DNA from 4 places in the Pseudomonas serboccidentalis genome. Region 2 is predicted to be linked to each of the others. Evidence: predicted binding sites of a transcription regulator. Region 2 holds the regulator's gene; each other region holds the start of a gene.
What was found. Region 2 encodes FliA, which starts transcription of late flagellar genes. Its sites were predicted from a motif close to CTAAAGTTTNNNNNNNNNNNGCCGNTAA; they were not measured.

Region 1 (3,114 bases), 1.5 Mb from region 2:
ACCACCGCAAAACCTCTTCCGCTCTCCCCTGCGCGGGCCGCCTCGATGGCCGCATTGAGCGCCAGCAGATTGGTCTGCTCGGCAATGGCACGGATGACATCCAGTACTTTGCCGATGTCCTGTGACTGGTTGGCCAACGATTGCACCAACTCGCCTGTGTGCTGTACATCGCCGGCCAGCGCATTGATGGCCGTGGCTGTTTCACTGACCCGCGCCTGCCCCAGTTGCGCCGACTCACTGGATTGACGGGTGGCATCGGACGTCGACACGGCATTGCGAGCGACTTCTTCAACGGCCGTGGTCATTTCATTGACCGCTGTGGCTGCCTGTTCGATTTCGTTGTTCTGTTGTTGCAGGCCTTGTGTGCTGTCGAGTGTCACCGCATTGAGTTCATCGGCAGCGCTCGCCAGTTGCGTGGCCGAACCGCTGATGCCTAGCAGCGTTTCCCGCAAGTTCTGCTGCATGGTCGCCAGCGCTTTGAGCAAACGGCTGACCTCATCGTTGCCGTGGGTTTCAATCGGTCGGGTCAGATCGCCACGGGCCACGCTTTCTGCGGCGCCCACTGCTGTGCTCAACGGATGGACGATGCTGCGGGTGAGCAACATGGCCAGCGCCACCGTGGCCAGCGCCGCCAGCACGATGAACAGACTGACGATGGTGCGCGACGTCTGGTAATGGTCGGCGGATTTCTGGCTTTCAGCGGCAACCTGTTTCGCGAACAGGTCCGCCAGGTCATTGAGTTGCTTGCCGGAGCCGTCGACCACGGTTTTCATATCAATTAACAGCAGCCTGGTCAGTTCGTCACGCTTGCCTTGATCGGCAAGGGTGAAGGATTGCGCGATCCCGGTACGATACGCCGCGAAAGTTTTTTTAAACTGGTCATAGAGCTGCTGGCCTTGCGGCGTAATCACCAGTTTGTCGTAGGCGGCGATCTTCTCGCTCAGCTCCTTGTCACGAGTGTCCATCTGACTGCGGTACGTCGCGATACTCTTCGGATCCTGATCAAGCGCCATGCGCAGGGAAATCGTGCGGATCCGCAACATCAACTCGCGAATCTCGTCACCGCCGCGAATGCTGGGCAGCCACTGACTCTCCACCGCGACTTCACTGTCGCGGATACTCGACATCTGTCCCAATGCAAAGACGCCAAGCAACGCCACCAATACTGCGATCAGGGCAAAACCCAGTGCGGCACGTGGAGCAATATTCAACTGACGAAGCAACATGACGAACGCCCTTATTCTTTTATTGGCAGATAGAAGGGGCGAACCGCGGCAGTCCCCTCTCGTTAGCGGGCTATCGGCAAGTTGTACGATGACTTGAAGGGATTTGTCTTTCGCGAGGGCAAAAAAAATCCCCGTATCTTTCGATACGAGGATTTTTAATATGGTCGGGGTAAGGGGATTCGAACTCCTGACATCCTGCTCCCAAAGCAGGCGCGCTACCGGACTGCGCTATACCCCGGTAAAAAAAAGGCGACCTTTCAAAGATCGCCTTCTTCGATCAGCGCTTTTGGCCTCTGATCTTAAGATTCGATCCCAGTGTTAACTGGTTTCAAAAATGGTGGGTCGTGTGGGATTCGAACCTACGACCAATTGGTTAAAAGCCAACTGCTCTACCAACTGAGCTAACGACCCAAAAATGGTCGGGGTAAGGGGATTCGAACTCCTGACATCCTGCTCCCAAAGCAGGCGCGCTACCGGACTGCGCTATACCCCGGTTTGAAATTGGCTCCGTGACCAGGACTCGAACCTGGGACCCAATGATTAACAGTCATTTGCTCTACCGACTGAGCTATCACGGAACTACATATTTCAATTTACAACGGTGAAACTTGAAGCTTCTCGACACCGTTTTCGCATCGCTGCGTTCGTGTGTCTGAGGCGCGCTATTCTACAACCTAGAACACCTCTGTCAACCCCCTAAATTGCTTTCAAGTTAATGATTTGCAACTTATTTCAGTTTTCAACCCAGTGGGTTGAAACGCTGCCGGTGACTGACTGCGGGGCGCACTTTACAAGCCTTTTCCTTAGAGTTCAACAGCCTAACGAAAAAAAGGCCTCACAAAGCGAGGCCTTCCTTATTTCATTGGCATTGAGGCTCAGTCGAAAACGATTTCGTCGTTCACCACTTTGCCGGTTGCCGTCTCGCCCGGCATGAAATGCCCCGACAGGATCAACTGCGCCAACGGGTTTTCGATCCAGCGCTGGATCGCACGCTTGAGTGGACGTGCGCCATAGACCGGGTCGTAACCGACGGCAATCAGCTTGTCCATCGCTTCCGGGCTGAGTTCCAGCTTCAGCTCGCGCTCGGCCAGACGACTGCGCAGACGGCCCAGCTGGATCTCGGTAATGCCCGCGATCTGATCCCGCGCCAATGGCTCGAAGATCACCACTTCATCGACCCGGTTGATGAACTCGGGACGGAAGTGGCTGGTCAGCGCGTCCATCACCGCTGCACGCTGCGCCTCACGGTCACCCACCAGCTCCTGGATCTGCGACGAACCGAGGTTCGAGGTCATGACGATCACGGTATTGCGGAAATCCACCGTGCGCCCGTGGCTGTCAGTCAGACGCCCATCCTCCAGCACCTGCAGCAGGATGTTGAACACGTCCGGGTGAGCCTTCTCGACCTCGTCCAGCAGAATCACCGAGTAAGGCTTGCGACGCACCGCTTCGGTCAGGTAACCGCCCTCCTCGTAGCCGACGTAGCCCGGTGGCGCACCGATCAGCCGCGCCACGGAATGTTTCTCCATGAACTCGGACATGTCGATCCGCACCATCGCCTCTTCCGTATCAAAGAGGAATTCGGCCAGCGCCTTGCACAGCTCGGTTTTACCGACACCGGTCGGGCCGAGGAACATGAACGAGCCGCTCGGACGATTCGGATCCGCCAGCCCGGCACGGGAACGCCGTACCGCGTTGGCCACGGCCACTACCGCCTCGTCCTGACCGATCACGCGCTGGTGCAACAGGCTTTCCATTTTCATCAGCTTGTCGCGCTCGCCTTCGAGCATTTTCGAAACCGGAATACCGGTCCACTTCGAAACGACTTCGGCGATTTCCTCTTCGGTCACCTTGCTGCGCAGCAACTGGTTTTCGCTCTTGCCGTGCT
Region 2 (3,114 bases):
AAAATTATCTGGTGTTGGCAACCACCAGCCAGAAACAGGTTCTAACCGCCGCTTATCACAGTTACAAGCGTTGCGGGCTTGCCGGCTGCATCCTGACTAAACTGGATGAAACGGCCAGCCTTGGCGAAGTGTTGAGCCTGGCGATCAGTCATGAATTGCCGGTCGCGTACCTGACCGATGGCCCACGGATTCCGGATGATCTGCATCTGCCGCGCCGTCATCAACTGGTCAGCCGCGCCGTCAGCGTGCAAATGCAGGAAGAACCCAGCGAAGAAGCCATGGCTGACATGTTCGCTGATATCTATCACAGCCCGACCAAGCAGGTTGGCTGAGGTAATGAACAGTTTTTGTACCTACATCGATGGTCTGCCATGCATTGTTCCGGTTGAGAACGCGCAGCCAGTAATGTGGCCTCCGTCTATGCAAGACAAGGTAAAGAAATAACATGGGCAGCATGCATCCCGTACAGGTGATCGCGGTGACCGGCGGCAAAGGTGGCGTCGGCAAGACTAACGTGTCAGTGAACTTGTCTCTGGCGCTGGCAGAGCTTGGCCGTCGGGTCATGCTGCTGGACGCCGACCTGGGGCTGGCGAACGTCGACGTTCTGCTGGGGCTGACCCCCAAACGTACGTTGGCCGACGTGATTGAAGGCCGCTGCGAACTGCGCGACGTGCTGTTGCAGGGTCCCGGCGGGATCCGCATCGTGCCGGCCGCTTCCGGCACCCAGAGCATGGTTCACTTGAGTCCGGCGCAACATGCCGGGCTGATTCAGGCCTTCAGCGACATCGGCGACAACCTCGATGTGCTGGTGATCGATACCGCTGCGGGTATTGGTGACTCGGTAGTCAGTTTTGTGCGCGCCGCGCAGGAAGTGCTGCTGGTGGTCTGCGACGAGCCGACCTCCATCACCGACGCCTACGCGCTGATCAAACTGCTCAACCGCGACTACGGCATGAACCGCTTCCGCGTCCTCGCCAACATGGCGCAGAGCCCGCAGGAAGGGCGCAACCTGTTCGCCAAGTTGACCAAGGTCACGGATCGTTTCCTCGACGTCGCCTTACAATACGTCGGCGCGGTGCCGTACGACGAAAGCGTGCGCAAGGCAGTGCAGAAACAGCGAGCGGTCTATGAAGCCTTTCCGCGTTCCAAGTGCGCGCTGGCGTTCAAGGCGATCGCGCAGAAGGTCGATACCTGGCCGCTGCCTGCCAACCCACGCGGTCATCTTGAGTTTTTCGTCGAGCGCCTCGTGCAGCAAACAGCAGGGCCTGTGTTATGACCGCGAGCGGTATGAATTACTACAAGAAGTCGGCACGTGACGCGCAGTACGAGTTGATCGAGCGTTACGCGCCACTGGTCAAGCGCATTGCCTATCACCTGCTGGCGCGCTTGCCGGCGAGTGTGCAGGTCGAAGATCTGATTCAGGCCGGAATGATCGGCCTGCTTGAAGTCTCGACCAAATATGACGCCAGCAAAGGCGCCAGTTTCGAAACGTACGCGGGCATTCGAATCCGCGGCGCGATGCTCGATGAAGTGCGCAAAGGGGATTGGGCGCCACGCTCGGTTCACCGCAACACCCGTATGGTCAGCGACGCAATTCGCTCAATTGAAGCTAAAACCGGCCGTGATGCTAAAGATCACGAGGTTGCGGCCGAACTCCAATTGAGTCTCGACGATTACTACGGGATTTTGAATGACACGCTGGGCAGCCGGCTGTTCAGTTTCGACGACCTGTTGCAGGACGGCGAACACGAAGGGCTGCACGAGGATGGCGCCAGTGCTCATCTTGAGCCGTCACGCGATCTGGAGGATGAACGCTTCCAGGCCGCGCTGGCGGACGCGATTGCCAATTTGCCGGAGCGTGAGCGACTGGTGTTGGCGCTGTACTACGACGAAGAGCTGAACCTCAAGGAGATCGGTGAAGTCCTTGGCGTCAGTGAATCGCGGGTCAGCCAGTTACACAGCCAGTGCGCGGCCCGCTTGCGGGGGCGTTTGGGGGAGTGGCGAGCGCGCTGAAGGCAGTGTGGGGACACTGCGAACGAGGCTGGTGCGGTGATGAACGGCACCGGTCTTGCTCTGTTGTGCTCCAGACAGTCATCGAGTGCTTTGCCGGATTGATTGAAATGGCGCGTCCAGGTGCTGGGCGCGTTTAAGACTGCTTGGAGGTCGAATTGGACAAGAACATGAAAATCCTCATCGTTGATGACTTCTCAACGATGCGGCGGATCATCAAGAACCTGCTGCGTGATCTGGGGTTCACCAACACCGTCGAGGCCGACGATGGCACCACTGCCATTCCGGTGCTCAACAGCGGAAGCATCGACTTTCTGGTAACGGACTGGAACATGCCGGGCATGACCGGTATCGACCTGCTGCGCCACGTGCGTGCCGATGAAAAACTCAAGCACCTGCCGGTGCTGATGGTGACGGCAGAAGCCAAGCGCGAGCAGATCATCGAGGCCGCTCAGGCCGGCGTGAACGGCTACGTGGTCAAACCTTTCACGGCTCAGGCGCTGAAAGAAAAAATCGAGAAGATTTTCGAACGCATCGGCTGATGAACGCGCGGGGGAGCTATGGAGCATAACGAATCTTCACAGGGCGATTTCGAATCGACCCTGAAAAAACACGCGGTCGAACTGGTCGAGAGCCTTGAAAAAGGCAGGTTCGGCGACGCGGTGCAACTGATCCATGAGCTCAATCAGACCCGTGACCGCGGCCTGTATCAGGAAGTAGGCAAGCTCACACGCGAACTGCACAGTGCGATCGTCAACTTCCAGATCGATCCGCACATGCCGCAGGCCGAGGAAGTGTCGCAAATCACCGACGCCACCGAACGCCTGGGCTATGTGGTCAAGCTGACCGAAGCCGCGGCCAACCGCACCATGGATCTGGTGGAAAGCGCCACCCCGGTGGTCAATGGCCTGGCTGAAGAAGCCCAGGCCCTGAGCACCGATTGGGGCCGCTTCATGCGTCGCGAGGTCGGGGCTGAAGAGTTCCGCGAACTGGCGCGCCGGGTCGACGGCTTTCTTTCGCGCAGCAGCACGGACAACCGTGCGGTGTCGAGCAACCTGAACGACATCCTGCTGGCTCAGGACTACCAGGACCTGACCGGTCAGG
Region 3 (3,114 bases), 2.3 Mb from region 2:
GGTGGACACTTCGGTCATGGTGCGCACCAGGTCCCGCGACGTGGCGGCGATTTCACGCGAGGTCGCACCGATTTCGGTGGTGGTGGCGGCGGTTTCGGTGGCGGTGGCCTGTTGCTGCTTGGAGGTGGCGGCGATCTCGGTCACCGAGGTGGTCACCTGCACCGACGAGCGCTGGGCCTGGGACACCAGCGAGGTCAGCTCGGTCATCATGTCGTTGAAGCCGGTTTCCACCGCACCGAACTCGTCCTTGCGGTCCAGATTCAGACGGCTGCTCAAGTCGCCGGTACGCATGATTTCGAGGATCTCCACGATGCGGTTCATCGGCGCCATGATTGCGCGCATCAGCAGCAAGCCACAGGCACCGGCCGCCAGCACGGCCACCAGCAGCGAGACGAACATACTGACTTTGGCCGCCGCGACCGCCTCGTCGATGTTGGCCATGGCCTGATCGGCCACCTTCTTGTTCTCACCGATGATGTCGTTGAGTTTCATACGACCTGCATACCAGGCCGGGGTCAGCTTCTCGGTGAACAGCTTGACCGCCTCGGCTTCCAGATTGCGCTTGTGCAGATCAAGTACCTGATCCTGAATCTGCATGTAGGTATCGTGATACTTCTCGAACGCAGCGAACTCGATTCGATCTTCGTCGGTGGTCACGGTGTTGCGATAGTTGGCCATCTGCTCTTGCAGACGGTTCTCGAACGCCTTGTAGTCCGCCGCATCTTCGCTGCTGATGCCCTGCCCTTCCTTCAGCCCGAGCAGTTCCTGAGTCTGCAGGTAGCTGTCGACCCAGGCACCGCGAATCATCGAGCTGTAATAGACGCCGGGAACCGCGTCGTCACGGACGCTGTTTTCACTGGTCTCGATCTTCAGCAAGCGTGAATACGAAACGACGACCATCAGCAGCATGATGGCGATAATCACCGCAAAGCTCGCCAAAATGCGTTGGCGCAACGTCCAGTTCTTCACAGTGAGTCCTCGTGCCTAAGTCGAAATGCGGGGGAGTATAGCCGAGGGAGGTGTCTCATTTATAAGACGCTTTTTAACCCTCGGGCCTGCCGAGCGCGCAAGGCCGGGAGGTTCTGAGGTGGGACTGTCCGTCAATCCGGGGTTGGCGTGCCAGTGATGAAATGGCAAAAAGGGGCGATGGATCGGTCATCGCTGTTGTTGCGAGGCTGAAAACGCAATCGCGAGCAGGCTCGTTCCTACAAATTTCGGCGTCTGGCCCAAAACCTTGTAGGCGCTGCGGCACGCTGCGATCTTTTTGATGTTGGCTTTAAAAATCAAAAGATCGCAGCGTGCCGCAGCGCTTACATAAGTACCGCGTGTTCAGGCGGTTCTATTGCGATGCCATGCGCACCTGTTTCTCCAGCTCCACCTTCAACCCCGGCTCCAGCTTCAACTGCTTCGCCAATTCCTCCAGATACGCCTTCTCCATAAAGCTCTCCTCATCCACCAGCATCACACTGGCGATGTACATCTCCGCCGCCATCTCCGGCGTACTCGCGGCGCGGGCGACGTCGGCAGGGTCGAGGGGCTTGTTGAGTTCGGCGTGCAGCCAGTGTTGCAGCTCCTGGTCGTTGTCGAGTTTGGTGAATTCGCCCTCGATCAACTGGCGCTCGCGATCATCGATGTGGCCGTCGGCCTTGGCGGCGGCGACCAGTGCCTTGAGAATCGCCTGGCTGTGCTGCTCGGCTTGCGCGGGCGGCAAACGGTCGAGTGTCTGCGGTTCGTTTTGCGGTGCCGTGCCCTTTTGCGCGTTCCAGTTGCCGTAGGCCTTGTAAGCCAACACACCGAGTGCAGCGAGGCCGCCGTAGACCGCGACTTTGCCGCCGACCCTGCGCGCCTTTTTACTGCCGAGCAGCAGGCCCATCGCCCCCGCAGCCAAAGCACCACCGCCCGCCCCCGAGAGCAGGCCACCCAGCGCACCGGAGCCTGAAGAGCCGCCGAGCAACCCGCCCAGCCCGCCAGCCGCCGATTTGTTCTGCGCCCCGCCAGCCTTGTTCTGCAACAGATCCTGGCCGGACTTGAGTAGTTGATCGAGCAATCCACGGGTGTTCATGTTCCGCCTCCAAAACAGGGGTTATCCGGATCTATCAGGCCCTCAGCCTAGTTCGAAAGTGCCCCGGTCCGGCCCGCGAGTGTGCTTCCAGATGTTGCTCAGTACGCGCGTGGCCTTCGTGAAAAGAGATATACACTCAGACCAATCGATAAAAACCGCCCACTGGGTACACCCCTCATGATGACCCTGCGTCAGATTCGTCACTTCATCGCCGTGGCCGAGACCGGCTCGATTTCCGCCGCCGCGCAAACCGCGTTCATTTCCCAATCGACCCTGACCCTGGCGATCCAGCAACTGGAAGAGGAAATCGGCGTCAGCCTGTTCAGCCGCCACGCCAAGGGCATGACTCTGACGCATCAGGGGCACCAATTCCTGCGCCAGGCGCACCTGATTCTGGCGACCGTGGACAACGCCAAACGCAGCCTGCAACAGAGCACCGATCAGGTTGCCGGGCAGTTGATCGTCGGCGTGACCAGTCTGGTCGCCGGTTATTACCTCGCCGATTTGCTCACACGATTCCAGCGCGCCTATCCCAACGTCGAGATCCGCGTGATGGAAGACGAACGGCCTTACATCGAGCATTTGCTGGTCAGCGGCGAGATCGATGTCGGTGTGTTGATCCTGTCCAACCTCGAAGACCGCCACGCCTTGCAGACCGAAGTACTGACCCACTCGCCGCACCGTTTGTGGCTGCCGGCCCAGCATCCGCTGCTGGAGCACGACAGCATCAACCTCGCCGATGTCGCCCGCGAACCGCTGATTCAACTGAACGTCGACGAAATGGATCGCAACGCCCAACGCCTGTGGCGCGGCGCCGGACTGCAGCCGAAGATCACGTTGCGCACTGCCTCAACCGAAGCGGTACGAAGCCTGGTCGCGGCGGGTCTGGGGGTGTCGATCCAGCCGGACATGACCTATCGCCCGTGGTCACTGGAGGGCGACATCATCGAAGCGCGGCCGATTGCCGACCTCAACCAGACCCTCGACGTCGGCCTGGCCTGGCGCCGTGGCACCGCGCGACCGGCACTGGTCGACCCGTTCCTGACCGTGGC
Region 4 (3,114 bases), 720 kb from region 2:
TGGTCGTTGCCCTTGCCGGTGGCACCATGGGAAATGGCGTCGGCGCCGGTTTCGTTGGCGATTTCGATCAGGCGTTTGGCGATCAGCGGACGTGCGATGGAAGTACCCAGCAGGTACTCACCTTCGTAAACGGTGTTGGCGCGGAACATCGGGAACACGAAATCGCGCACGAACTCTTCGCGCAGGTCATCGATGTAGATTTCTTTGACGCCCATGGCCTGAGCCTTGGCGCGAGCCGGCTCGACCTCTTCGCCCTGACCCAGGTCAGCGGTGAAGGTCACCACTTCACAGTTATAAGTATCCTGCAGCCACTTGAGGATCACCGAAGTGTCCAGGCCGCCGGAATACGCCAGAACGACCTTGTTTACGTCCGCCATGCCATCACTCCACGGGGTTCTACGGAAAGCCGAGGAGTCTACCGCTCAAATGCGATAATTTACAGAGGCGCGACAGCTTAAGACGACAAAGCGACAGAATCTGTCGAGAGCGCGACGATGACCGGCGAGTCAGGAAGTTGCCGCAGCGTTGGCAGGTGTACTGGCTTGCGGCGCTGGTGCAGTGGTCGGCGCCACCCGTGCCAGCTTCACGCTGACCCGGCGATTCTTCGCCCGGTTGGCCGCGCTGGTGTTCGGTACCAGCGGGTATTGCTCGCCATGGAAACGCACAGTGATCTGCGATTCGGCAATGCCATTGGCCTTGAAGAAGTCGACCACTGCCAGCGCGCGACGGCGCGACAGCTCCCGATTGGTCAGACGGTTGCCGCTGTTGTCGGAGTGGCCATCGAGTTCGATGTGATTGACCGTCGGATCGGCCTTCATGTACTCGAGCATCACTTGCAGTTTGGCCTTGGCGTCGGCATCCAGGTCGGTACCTTCGCCAGGGAAGCCGATCTGCGACTGTTTCACCTGATCGAAATTCTGCGGCAGCAATTTTGCCACACACGTCTGGTACTCGTTGAAAGCCTTGCTGAACTTGACCGGCAGCAGGCGCACTTCAGACACCCGGCCATCGCCGGAAGCACGGCGCACCACCGGACTGCGACCGTCGAGCAAACCGCTGATCAATCCACCGGCCTGCGATTGCGAACTGTTGAACAGCACGTTGCCGGTGCCGATCCTGACGCTGCCCAGGTTGATGTCGTTGCGCCCCGGCTGCCACGGCGCTGCCGCCGCAAGCAAGGTCGCCGAACCACCGCCGAGCATGGCGTTGTAGGCATTCAGGCGGAAAATCGCCTGCTCGCCGGCCTTGCGCACGAACTGGCCCGAGCCGAAATCGGTGATCGGCTGGGTCAGGCGGCACTCGAACTTGTCGCCCTCGACCGTCCACTCAATGTTCTCCAGACGTGTCTGGTAGGTGAGCGCCATCGCGGGGAGGCTGGCAAACACACTGAGCAAGGCTAAATATCGCTGGCGCACGGGAGGCTCCATTGGCTTCTGTAACACAAAGACCGATTCACACTATGTTTACGGCATACCTACGGGATATCGGAAGGTTCCTGCAAAACTTGATAGCGAGTGCCTGCAAGAGTCTTTTCCGGTAGCATTCCCCTCAGTTTGACCCGCCTGGAATCCCCTCATGTCCGACCGCCTGACCCTGCTGCGTCCCGACGACTGGCACATTCATCTTCGCGATGGTGCCGTGTTGACCAATACCGTTGCCGATGTTGCGCGCACCTTTGGCCGCGCCATCATCATGCCCAACCTGGTACCACCGGTGCGCAACGCCGCTGAAGCCGACGGCTATCGCCAGCGGATTCTCGCTGCCCGCCCGGCCGGCAGTCGCTTCGAACCGCTGATGGTGCTGTACCTCACCGACCGCACCCAGCCCGAAGAAATTCGTGAGGCCAAGGCCAGCGGTTTCGTGCACGCCGCCAAACTGTACCCGGCCGGCGCCACCACCAACTCCGATTCCGGGGTGACCAGCATCGACAAGATCTTCCCGGCGCTGGAAGCCATGGCCGAAGTCGGCATGCCGCTGCTGATCCACGGCGAAGTCACCCGTGGCGATGTCGATGTCTTCGACCGCGAAAAGATTTTCATCGATGAGCACATGCGCCGTGTGGTCGAGCGTTTCCCGACGCTCAAAGTGGTGTTCGAACACATCACCACCGGCGACGCCGTGCAGTTCGTCAACGAGGCTTCGGCCAACGTCGGCGCAACCATCACCGCGCATCACCTGCTGTACAACCGCAACCACATGCTGGTGGGCGGGATCCGGCCGCACTTCTACTGCCTGCCGATCCTCAAGCGTAATACCCATCAGGAAGCCCTGCTCGACGCCGCCACCAGCGGCAGTGCGAAGTTCTTCCTCGGCACCGACTCGGCGCCGCACGCCCAGCACGCCAAGGAAGCCGCCTGCGGCTGCGCCGGCTGCTACACCGCGTACGCCGCCATCGAGCTGTATGCCGAAGCCTTCGAACAGCGCAATGCGCTGGACAAGCTCGAAGCGTTCGCCAGCCTCAACGGGCCGCGCTTCTACGGTCTGCCGGCCAACACCGATCGCATCACCCTGGTTCGCGAAGAATGGACCGCCCCGACCAGCCTGCCCTTCGGCGAGCTGAACGTTATCCCGCTGCGCGCCGGTGAAAAACTGCGCTGGCGCCTGCTGGAGGAACACGCGTGAGTGAAGACCATTTCGACGACGAACTGGACGGTCAAGGTGGTGGCGGCGGTTCCCGTCATCCAATGGCAGCGCGTTTTCGCGGCTATTTGCCGGTTGTCGTCGACGTAGAGACCGGTGGCTTCAATTCGGCCACCGACGCTCTGCTGGAGATTGCCGCGACCACCATCGCCATGGATGAAAAGGGTTTCGTTTACCCGGACCACACCTACTTCTTCCGCGTTGAGCCGTTCGAAGGCGCCAACATCGAAGCGGCAGCCCTGGAATTCACCGGGATCAAGCTCGATCACCCGCTGCGCATGGCCGTCAGCGAAGAAACCGCGCTGACCGACATCTTCCGCGGCATCCGCAAGGCGCTGAAGGCCAACGGCTGCAAACGGGCGATTCTGGTCGGCCACAACAGCAGCTTCGACCTCGGCTTCCTGAATGCCGCCGTGGCGCGACTGGACATGAAGCGCAACCCGTTTCATCCGTTCTCCAGCTTCGACACCGCGA

Region 1: a site for FliA is predicted at 1,297-1,324, ahead of NN484_RS12065 (methyl-accepting chemotaxis protein). Genes of this name have one in related genera too.
Region 3: a site for FliA is predicted at 1,212-1,239, ahead of NN484_RS01845 (methyl-accepting chemotaxis protein). Genes of this name have one in related genera too.
Region 4: a site for FliA is predicted at 1,482-1,509, ahead of NN484_RS15610 (flagellar protein MotY). Genes of this name have one in related genera too.

What each region holds. Positions count from the first base shown of each region.
Region 1 covers NZ_CP101655.1:2,652,944-2,656,057, forward strand. Annotated here, with positions in the region: gene NN484_RS12065 (methyl-accepting chemotaxis protein) at 1-1,226, opposite strand, end outside; tRNA gene NN484_RS12070 (tRNA-Pro) at 1,388-1,464, opposite strand; tRNA gene NN484_RS12075 (tRNA-Lys) at 1,562-1,637, opposite strand; tRNA gene NN484_RS12080 (tRNA-Pro) at 1,643-1,719, opposite strand; tRNA gene NN484_RS12085 (tRNA-Asn) at 1,729-1,804, opposite strand; gene clpB (ATP-dependent chaperone ClpB) at 2,102-3,114, opposite strand, start outside.
Region 2 covers NZ_CP101655.1:4,154,705-4,157,818, reverse strand. Annotated here, with positions in the region: gene flhF (flagellar biosynthesis GTPase FlhF) at 1-332, shown strand, start outside; gene fleN (flagellar synthesis regulator FleN) at 446-1,276, shown strand; gene fliA (RNA polymerase sigma factor FliA) at 1,273-2,013, shown strand; gene NN484_RS18985 (chemotaxis response regulator CheY) at 2,181-2,552, shown strand; gene NN484_RS18980 (protein phosphatase CheZ) at 2,571-3,114, shown strand, end outside.
Region 3 covers NZ_CP101655.1:427,167-430,280, reverse strand. Annotated here, with positions in the region: gene NN484_RS01845 (methyl-accepting chemotaxis protein) at 1-969, opposite strand, end outside; gene NN484_RS01840 (tellurite resistance TerB family protein) at 1,340-2,062, opposite strand; gene NN484_RS01835 (LysR family transcriptional regulator) at 2,240-3,114, shown strand, end outside.
Region 4 covers NZ_CP101655.1:3,439,453-3,442,566, forward strand. Annotated here, with positions in the region: gene NN484_RS15605 (argininosuccinate synthase) at 1-377, opposite strand, end outside; gene NN484_RS15610 (flagellar protein MotY) at 507-1,415, opposite strand; gene pyrC (dihydroorotase) at 1,576-2,622, shown strand; gene rnt (ribonuclease T) at 2,619-3,114, shown strand, end outside.